DNA from 3 places in the Paenibacillus sp. FSL H8-0317 genome. Region 2 is predicted to be linked to each of the others. Evidence: riboswitches for the same ligand, from Rfam matches in the RefSeq annotation. Region 2 holds a riboswitch; each other region holds the start of a gene.

What was found. Region 2 has a riboswitch for S-adenosylmethionine ahead of mmuP (S-methylmethionine permease). Riboswitches for the same ligand answer to the same signal wherever they lie in the genome.
Region 1: it holds a riboswitch for S-adenosylmethionine, as region 2 does, so the genes downstream of both, metA (homoserine O-succinyltransferase) here and mmuP (S-methylmethionine permease) in region 2, are expected to answer to the same signal.
Region 3: it holds a riboswitch for S-adenosylmethionine, as region 2 does, so the genes downstream of both, MHB43_RS26900 (methionine ABC transporter ATP-binding protein) here and mmuP (S-methylmethionine permease) in region 2, are expected to answer to the same signal.

What each region holds. Positions count from the first base shown of each region.
Region 1 covers NZ_CP150294.1:2,025,809-2,029,093, forward strand. The annotation lists gene corA (magnesium/cobalt transporter CorA) at 1-859, opposite strand, end outside; SAM riboswitch class I at 1,311-1,434, shown strand; gene metA (homoserine O-succinyltransferase) at 1,670-2,587, shown strand; gene MHB43_RS09500 (PLP-dependent transferase) at 2,612-3,285, shown strand, end outside.
Region 2 covers NZ_CP150294.1:6,309,837-6,313,121, reverse strand. The annotation lists gene MHB43_RS28290 (GerAB/ArcD/ProY family transporter) at 1-223, shown strand, start outside; gene MHB43_RS28285 (Ger(x)C family spore germination protein) at 220-1,428, shown strand; SAM riboswitch class I at 1,499-1,600, shown strand; gene mmuP (S-methylmethionine permease) at 1,693-3,105, shown strand; gene mmuM (homocysteine S-methyltransferase) at 3,083-3,285, shown strand, end outside.
Region 3 covers NZ_CP150294.1:6,006,395-6,009,679, reverse strand. The annotation lists gene MHB43_RS26910 (heme A synthase) at 1-431, shown strand, start outside; gene MHB43_RS26905 (Cthe_2314 family HEPN domain-containing protein) at 623-1,339, shown strand; SAM riboswitch class I at 1,476-1,617, shown strand; gene MHB43_RS26900 (methionine ABC transporter ATP-binding protein) at 1,744-2,778, shown strand; gene MHB43_RS26895 (methionine ABC transporter permease) at 2,779-3,285, shown strand, end outside.

The sequences.
Region 1 (3,285 bases), 3.0 Mb from region 2:
AGCTGTATTTCCAGTTAAGCTCTGGCATATTCGTAAAGTTCATGCCGTATATACCCGTAATGACCGTCAGCGGCATGAAGACCGTGGTAATAGCGGTAAATACACGCATGATCTCATTCGCCCGGTTCGCAATACTGGATTGGTAGGCTTCTCGCAAGTTGCCCATCAGGTCGCGATAAGTCTCAAAGGTTTCAGATATTTTTACAGCATTCTCATAGATGTCACTGAAATATTTTTGCAGTTGATCATCGATGAGACGCAGATCTTTTTTGTTCAGGGTGTTAATGACCTCTTTCTGAGGTCCAAGCACTTTTTTCAGCCACAGAATCTCACTGCGCAGCCCGATAATCTCATTTAGATGTGACTTTTTGGTGTGCATCAGAATGTCTTCCTCAAGCTTCTCGATCCGTGCTTCGATTCGGTCACCTACGGTGAAATAATTATCAACAATCAAGTCAACCAGCAAATACAGCAGACGATCCGGTGTACTGATTTCCTGTTCCCACAGGATTGGTTTCAGTGTGCGCAATTCGCTGACCTTTTGCTTGGTAACACTAATAATGAAATGTCTGCCGAGAAACAGGTTGACCGCACGTAGAAATATCTCTTCATCATCGAAACGGATGCTATTAATCACAATAAAATAATGGTTCTCATAAATTTCAATCTTCGGACGTTGTTCTTCGTCACTAAGACAGTCTTCCACAGCCAGATCATGCATTAAGAACAGCGGCTGAAGTACCGCCAAATCGTCTACGTCTGCATCAATCCAGTAAAATCCTTCCGCTGGTGGAGTCAGCGCCTGCTGAATGTCGTCCACCGGAATAAATACACCGTTGTTTACCAACCGGATTTTCATCGTTAATCTACTCCTTCTGCACCCGCCAACTTGGCGGATATTATCATTATGGGCGCAAAAAGAACAAATCAGCCGGTCGGCAGCGGAGCCTGGAGATCAGGGCTGCGTTCACTATATAATCAAACGGAAGTCACGTCCCGCTGCCGGCATGCTGATGTCAATTCTCTATGCAGTTTGTCGGAATTCGGCTGCCAGTCAGGCCTCGGGTCGCCATCCATTTAATATGTCACCTCTCACATAAGGGTTTATAACACCTTGTTTAGTATACCGCTGGTACAAGGTGCTTTCAAGCGCAAAAATGTGTCTATTTCGCGCCCTGAGGCAGTGTATGACAATGGATGATGAACGGTTCCGATCTGGGAAGCAGACATCGAACTGCATCTTGACGTGAGGGCATTAATGTAATAAAGTAGACGGTGAACCATATTTAATTACAATCTAATACAGCGAAATCTTATCAAGAGTAGGTGGAGGGACTGGCCCGATGAAACCCGGCAACCGGCGGTATACCGCACGGTGCTAATTCTTGCAGCGACTAAGTGTCAAGTGGCACTGTTGTAACTGAGAGATGAGAGAGGCGCATATCTTTTTTACATATGACCTTTCTCGAAATCCGAGGAAGGTCTTTGTTATATGCCCCGACTTCTCAGCAGTGATTTTCGCTAAGGAACTTGAGGTTGTTTGTAACGTTGGATGAAAGAGCAATTCAATGTTTTTACAAGCTCAAGGCAGTCTATAACTGTATTGATGTGAAGACATCAAGCCAGGGGTGGCTGCATCTATCTATGCACAAGGAGGAGTTAGATTTATATGCCAATCAAAATACCCGATACTCTACCAGCAAAAGAAGTACTTGAAGGAGAGAATATCTTCGTCATGGATGAAACTTCTGCATATCAGCAGGATATTCGTCCACTCCGTATCGCTATATTAAACCTGATGCCCACAAAGGAAACGACCGAAACACAATTGCTTCGTCTGGTGGGAAACACGCCTATTCAGGTGGATGTCGTTCTCGTACATCCCAAATCCCATACGTCGAAGAATACGTCTCAGGAGTATTTGGATCTGTTCTATAAAACCTTTGATGAGATTGAGCACCGCCGTTTCGATGGAATGATCATTACGGGTGCACCGGTGGAACAGATGGATTTCGAAGACGTGAACTATTGGAATGAAATCCAGGAAATCTTCGAATGGACCAAAACCAATGTGACTTCAACCCTCCACATATGCTGGGCTTCCCAGGCGGGTTTATACCATCATTTTGACGTACCCAAGGTTGCACTTGATGAGAAGTGTTTTGGGGTTTTCCCACATACCATCAATAAACCACATGTTCCGTTGTTGCGTGGGTTCGATGAAGTATTCAACGTTCCACATTCCCGTCATACGGAAGTGAGACGCGAAGATATTGAAAAGAATACGAATTTAGAGATTTTGGCTGAATCCGAGGAAGCGGGGATTTTCCTGGTTGCTACCAAAGACGGCAAACAGATTTTTGCCACAGGACATGCCGAGTATGACCCGTTCTCATTAAAATGGGAGTATGACCGGGATGCAGCCAAAGGGTTGGATATCGCATTGCCTAGACATTATTATCCGAATGACGACCCTTCCCGTGTGCCACCGGCTACTTGGCGCGCTCATGCCAACTTATTATTCTCTAACTGGCTCAATTACTATGTGTATCAAGAAACACCTTACGATATTGGCCCGCAAATCTAATCGAGATTACAGGAGGATGCAGCAATGGAAGACAACAACAAGTTGAAAATCGAAAGCCGCTTAGCACAAATTGGGTCCATCAATGAACCGGTAACAGGCGCCATTAACTTTCCGATCTATCAATCCACTGCGTTTCGCCACCCGAAGCTTGGACAAAGCACGGGATTTGATTATATTCGTACGACTAATCCAACCCGTAAAGTATTGGAAGAAGCCGCCGCAGCGCTGGAGTCCGGTGATGCAGGGTTTGCCTGTAGCTCGGGAATGGCCGCGCTGCAAACGATCTTTGCCATGTTTGGTCAAGGGGATCATCTGATTGTATCGCTGGATCTGTATGGTGGAACCTATCGTCTGCTGGAACGTATTCTGTCCCGTTTCGGCGTAACTGCTAGTTATGTGGATACGAATGACCTTGCAGCACTGGAGAAGGTTCGTCAGCCGAATACCAAAGCTGTATTTATTGAGACACCAACCAATCCACTGATGATGATCACCGATGTGGAAGCCGTTGCTTCCTGGGCGAAAGGTTACAACCTGTTGACCATTGTTGACAACACGTTGTTGACTCCATTTTTCCAACGTCCGATTGAACTGGGTGCCGATATCATCATTCATAGCGCTACCAAATATCTGGGCGGACACAATGATGTGCTCGCCGGACTAATTATTACCAAAGGTGAGGCGTTATCTGCAGAGAT
Region 2 (3,285 bases):
TTCGGTGGGCATTCGGGATTTATTTCGTACGAAGAAGATCAAGGTCATTATGTACGCCTTTCTGCCAGTAATATATCTAACAGCATTAATGCCGAAAACCGTGGATGAAACTTTTGCACTGGGTGATATGTTGGGCAATCTATCCGTGCTTCTTTTTGCCATTTTACCTCTGTTGCTGCTGTTAATAAGTCTGATTCGCAAAAAGGGAGGCAAGCAAGCATGATTCGTATTTTTATGCTTTTACGTGTAGCCTTTGCTTTGTCCGTTCTTCTGGTAATATCCGGATGCTGGAGCAGTAGGGAGATCGAGGAACTAAGTGTCTATGTTGGTCTCGGGATCGATATCGCGAAAGAAACAGAATTTGAGAAGGACATCGCTGCCCAGGGAGGAAAGTATCCAAAGAATAATTATATAACGGCTACCGTGCAGATTGCTCCCGGGACGGGCGGTTCGAACAGTAAACAGGGCGGACAATCCGGTTCACCTGCTTCGGGAAAGACTTCCTATTCCAATGAACAGCTTACTGGAGATTCGTTGCTGCAAATCTTTCGTCAGTTTGCACTAAGGCGAGACCGTCCACTTATCGGACATCATCTAAAGGTCATCGTTGTCTCCAAGGATATTGCCAAAAAGTATGGTCTGGACCAGCTGCTGGATTTTGTACTTCGGGATAACGATATTCGTCCAAATTGTCTGGTGCTGATAAGTCATCATCGCGCCGTGGATGTCCTGACTTCGGATGATCCCTCTCGGATTCCAGCATTTTATCTAACAGGAATTACCGGTAATTCATACTTGTCCAACAAAATCCTTGACCCTGTTTTGCTCTCCAAATTAGATGCCCAAATGCAATCTGGTTCCAGTTTCTTGCTCCAGAATGTACTGTACTCCAATGGAGAGGGCAAGTTCTCAGGTGGCAGCATATTCGATGGGAAAACAACCAAGTTTATTGGAGAACTAAGTCAAACGGATCTGGAAGGTTTATCGTGGCTCAGGCCTAAGGAAAGAGGAGGCGTCTTGAAGACTTACAACAAAGAGGGATTCACTGTTGTATATGAAATGAAAAAGAAGAAAACAAAAGTAATTCCCAAGGTTGTTGGCAATGATATTTCATTCCATGTAAAGACCGAATCCGAAGGCTGGTTAATGGAGGATTGGCGTGCTCCCGAAAGAGAGGAAAAAGGGGCTTATCGCGGGGAACTGGAAAAAGAATTTGCTGAACTGGCGGAACAACAGATTCGTCAGGTGTTATACAAGCTGCAGCATACCTACAAAGTGGATGTTGCGGATTTTCGGGATAGCTTACGTATTAAAGAGCCCAAAACATGGAAGAAAGTCAAAGATGATTGGGATAACATTTTTAGTACCGTGCCAATTACGTACGATGTGAAGATTAGCATTACCAATCCGGGATCATCCACCGAATAGCGATGTGTTTCATTTATGATTTAAATGTTGACACATTCATGATAGATCGCTATATTTATAAAAAATCATTTTCTTATCCAGAGAGGTGGAGGGACTGGCCCTTAGAAACCTCAGCAACAGATCTGAAGGATACTGTGCTAATTCCAGCGGGTGAAAGCCTGATAGATAGGAGCGTTTGTTTTTATTTGTCAGTAACGGCGCACTCTTTAGGCAGAGTGGGTCTTTTTTGTTTTTTCTGGATGAAGAAGTAGGGGAGCAGCAGGTATGGAGAACAACAACGACAAAGGGCATTTTCAGCGGAAAATGCAGGCACGGCATGTGGTCATGCTCTCTCTCGGAGGAGTTATTGGAACGGGATTATTCCTCAGCTCAGGTTACACCATTCAGCAAGCGGGACCACTGGGTACCATTCTGTCCTATCTGATCGGAGCCATCGTTGTATATCTGGTGATGCTCTGTCTTGGTGAACTGTCTGTTCATATGCCAGAGACGGGAGCATTTCATAGTTATGCAGCCAAATATATCGGACCAGCAACAGGCTACACGGTGGCTTGGTTATACTGGTTAACCTGGACTGTTGCGCTTGGCTCCGAATTCACAGCCGCCGGATTGCTGATGCAGCGCTGGTTCCCATCGGTGAACGTATGGATATGGAGCGCGCTCTTTGCCCTGATGATCTTTCTGTTTAACGCTTTAACGGTGAAATTATTTGCGGAATCCGAGTTCTGGTTCTCATCTGTAAAAGTAGTGACTATCGTAATCTTCATTATTATCGGTGGCGCAGCCATGTTTGGGTTCATTCCGATGGCGGATGCTGAACCAGCGCCGTTTCTATCGAACATTACCGCATCCGGGTGGTTCCCTCATGGGGCTACAGCGATATTGATGACCATGCTTGCTGTAAACTTTGCCTTCTCAGGCACCGAATTAATCGGCATTGCTGCCGGTGAGACGGAGAACCCGGAAAAGACGATACCGAAGGCTATTCATACAACGCTGTGGCGTTTAGTTATTTTCTTCATCGGAACGATCATTATCTTGTCGGCCTTACTGCCCATGTCGGATGCCAGTGTACTGGAAAGTCCGTTTGTAGCGGTAATGGAACGGGTGGGTGTACCCTATGCAGCAGACATTATGAACTTTGTTATTCTGACGGCGATTCTCTCTGCTGCCAATTCGGGCTTGTATGCATCTTCACGGATGCTCTGGTCTTTGGCTGACAAAAGAACGATCTCTCCGTGGTTTGCCAAATTGACCAAAAGTGGGGTACCACTGAATGCACTTCTGATCAGCATGGTAGGTGGTGCGCTGGCCTTGCTGTCCAGCATCATTGCGCCAGGTACCGTATATATAACACTGGTTTCCATTTCAGGTCTGGCTGTTGTTGCAGTATGGATGAGCATCAGTGCCTCCCAATACATGTTCCGCAGACAATATATCCGTGAAGGCCATGCGGTCAAAGATCTGGTGTACCGCACACCACTCTATCCGGTGGTACCGATTGTTTCATTTATATTATGCCTGGCTTCATGCATAGGTATTGCCTTTGACCCGACACAGCGAATTGCGCTGTATTGTGGGGTTCCGTTTATCGCATTATGTTACGCTGCTTATTATCTGACAGAACGTGTGAATAAGAAAAGAGGACAAGTACATGACGCAAGCACAACAGACTAACCCGATAGAACAGATCCTGCGTGAACATCCAGTCATGATTCTGGATGGAGCGTTGGCAACGGAACTTGAACAGCATGGATGTAATCTGGATGATCCGCTCTGGTCGGCTCGTGTGTTGCTTGAGAATCCGGATGTTATCGTTCAGGTCCATGCGGATTATTTCCGCGCAGGAGCCGACTG
Region 3 (3,285 bases), 300 kb from region 2:
TCTCCACCATTTACACATATCTCGTGGTATACACGGGTGCATTTGTGAGCCACACGGATTCTGCCGGCGGATGTTCCGGATTTCCGCTCTGTAACGGGCAGATTATTCCTGAGCTTTCAGGTGGGGTAGCGGTTGCTTTTGCTCACCGTGCAGCAGCTGCGTCGCTCGTGATTGTTATCGCAATCCTGGGTCACTTCGCTTACCGTAATCATCCGGACAACAAGGAAATGCGTACTCTTGGTGTGGTATCCGTTGTTCTTATTCTGATGCAAGTAGTCATTGGTATTTTCATGATGGTGACAATGAACCGTCCGGAAGTATACATGTTCGTAGCTCTTGCTCATATGCTGGATATCGCCCTATTGTTCGGAGTCTTAACGTATATGAGTTTCCTGGTGTACAAGCTGCATCGCCCGGTTAATCGATTCTAAGATATAGCTCCATTCTTGTGGGCTAAACATGAAAGTTCACCATCCAGTGATGTACATCATTGGACAGGTGGACTTTGTTTGATGTCAGGGGGATCAGGGCAACCTATGGCAAGCAGCAATTACACGGAATGGATGATGTGTTACGTTTACGGTGATGAATTCTTGTTGATTTGGAAAAGAGGAGGTTAGATATGCTGCGAACGTTGTTGGGGGAAAAGCCACGTATAAACGAAGGTAAATTGAAGGCAGCGATGGACGCAATGGCGCATACGCTTGAGCTATTTCAACGACAAATGCATGTGGACCATGATCCCACGCATGACTATCGGAAGCTGTATGTGTGGACGCAGGGACTCATCTCCTCACTGGATGAACTGGAGCAAAGCTGTTTCGCTGCTGCTCATTTTCGCAAAAAGGTCGTTGCAGGTTCAACGGACGATATGACGCCGACTGAAAAAGCCGAGTATGCCCGGTATGTGTATTTCTACAAAGATGGCTTTATCCGCTGCTTTGCCATTCTGGATAAAGTAGGCACGGTATTAAATGAAATATTCCAGCTGAATACTTCCAATACCAAAGCGCATTTTTCTTATTTTACGGTGTTAAGGCAGTTCGATTATGCGAGGGAGCATCATGATCTTGCGTTGCAATTAATACAGATCAAGGACTCTTATCGTGAACCGATGAGCAAGCTGCGCAAACGACGTAATATGGAAATTCACTACATGAACTCTGAAATGCATGATGACCTGTGGCAGTTACATCAGACCCTGCAAGGTAAAGTGAAATTGGAGGATCTGAATCAGCATGTGCAGGAAATGCGTCAGGGCGTGGATATGGTCTGTGAAACGTTAACAGCCTCTTATAGTTATATCAACAAAATATGGAAAAGAAATAATTCCCTTTGACAAATCGGAATACTTGGAATATACTGAGTTTCAATTAGAATGTTACAGTGACAAAGATTGAACTGATATTTCAAAAGTTACGTTCACATTATAAAGCATAAACTACATGAACTTATAAAATCCTACAACAACATATTTCTTATCGAGAGCGGCGGAGGGACAGGCCCGATGAAGCCCGGCAACCGATTTGTAACGACATGATACATGTATCATTCGTTATAGATGTTAGGTGCTAATTCCTACAAAATGGTGCGAGACACGATTTTGGCAGATGAGAAGGTATATTCTTTCACGTAAAGAGCCCTCTTTGTATCTGCAAAGGGCTCTTTTTTTGTACTTTAAGGGGAGTTTTCCTTTAGATCGGGTAAAGATACATGTAGGTGGTTGGAAAGGGGCAAGTGCGATTGATTGAATTAAAAGGTTTAACGAAAACGTACGGCAAAGGGGCAAAATCTACAACAGCGTTGTCCAAGCTGAATTTGAGCATACAAAAGGGCGAAATCTACGGAGTGATTGGCCATTCCGGAGCGGGCAAAAGCACATTGATTCGCTGTATTAATTTGCTGGAACGGCCTACGGAGGGTGAAGTATGGGTTGACGGAATCAACCTGACTGAACTGAGCAAAACCGAATTACAGCAACAGAGACGCAAAATTGGGATGATTTTTCAACACTTTAATCTGTTATCCTCGGCAACGGTATATGACAATGTAGCTTTTCCACTAAAGCTTGTGAATACACCCAAGGAAGCCATTGATCGCAAAGTGAAGGAAATGCTGGCACTGGTTGGTCTGGAGCACCATAGCAGCAAATATCCGGCTCAATTATCGGGTGGTCAGAAACAACGTGTAGGGATTGCGAGAGCACTAGCAAGTGATCCGAATGTACTTCTCTGTGATGAGGCTACTTCAGCACTTGATCCGCAGACGACAAATTCAATCCTGAAGTTACTACTCGACATTAATGAAAAGTACAACCTTACGATTGTACTGATTACACATGAGATGCATGTCATTCAGAACATCTGTGACAAGGTGGCTGTCATTCATCAAGGTGGCATTGTGGAACAGGGACCTGTAACAGACGTGTTCCTGAAGCCGCAACATGCGATTACGCGGGACTTCATGATGCGTGACCAAGAAGCTGGACTTGCTCTGGAAGAGACCGCTCTGGCGAATGCAGGCGTTGAATTGCAGGCAGGTGTTGCTTCCAAACTTGTGAAGATATCTTTTCTGGGTAACAAAACATATGAAGCGATTTTGTCCAGAACGGTACGTAAAACGGGAGTGGATTTTGCCATCCTGCAAGGAACGATCTCTACGATTAAACAGGTTCCTTATGGACAGCTGACCGTTCGGTTCGAGGGTGATTCAAATGCGATTGATCGGACGATATTAGAATTAACCGCTGAGGGACTTGATGTGGAGGTGCTTCGTTAGATGGATTTTTCAACCGTACGTTGGGAAGAGGTTGGTAAAGCTTCCATAGAGACACTGCAAATTTTGGGTGTATCAGGCTTGTTTACCGTTATCTTAGGTTTACCGCTCGGAGTACTGCTGTTCATGACAGCCCGATCTGCTTCGATTAAGTCACGGGCAGTGTACACTATACTATCCCTGATTGTGAATATTTTGCGCTCAGTCCCATTTATCATATTGATTGTTGCTCTTATTCCATTCACTCGTATACTCGTTGGTACAGCTACAGGAGTGTTAGGTGTTATACCACCTTTAGTTATTTCAGCAGCTCCTTACTTTGCTCGATTGGTGGAGACAACGTTGCGAGAAGTTGATCGGGGTGTCATTGAAGCGGCACAGTCGATGGGTGCATCGACCGGACAGATTGTAAGACGGGTGTTACTGCCTGAGGCACTGCCTGGACTGCTTGCTGGTATAACGATCACCATTGTTACGCTCGTCTCCTATACGGCGATGGCGGGCATGGTT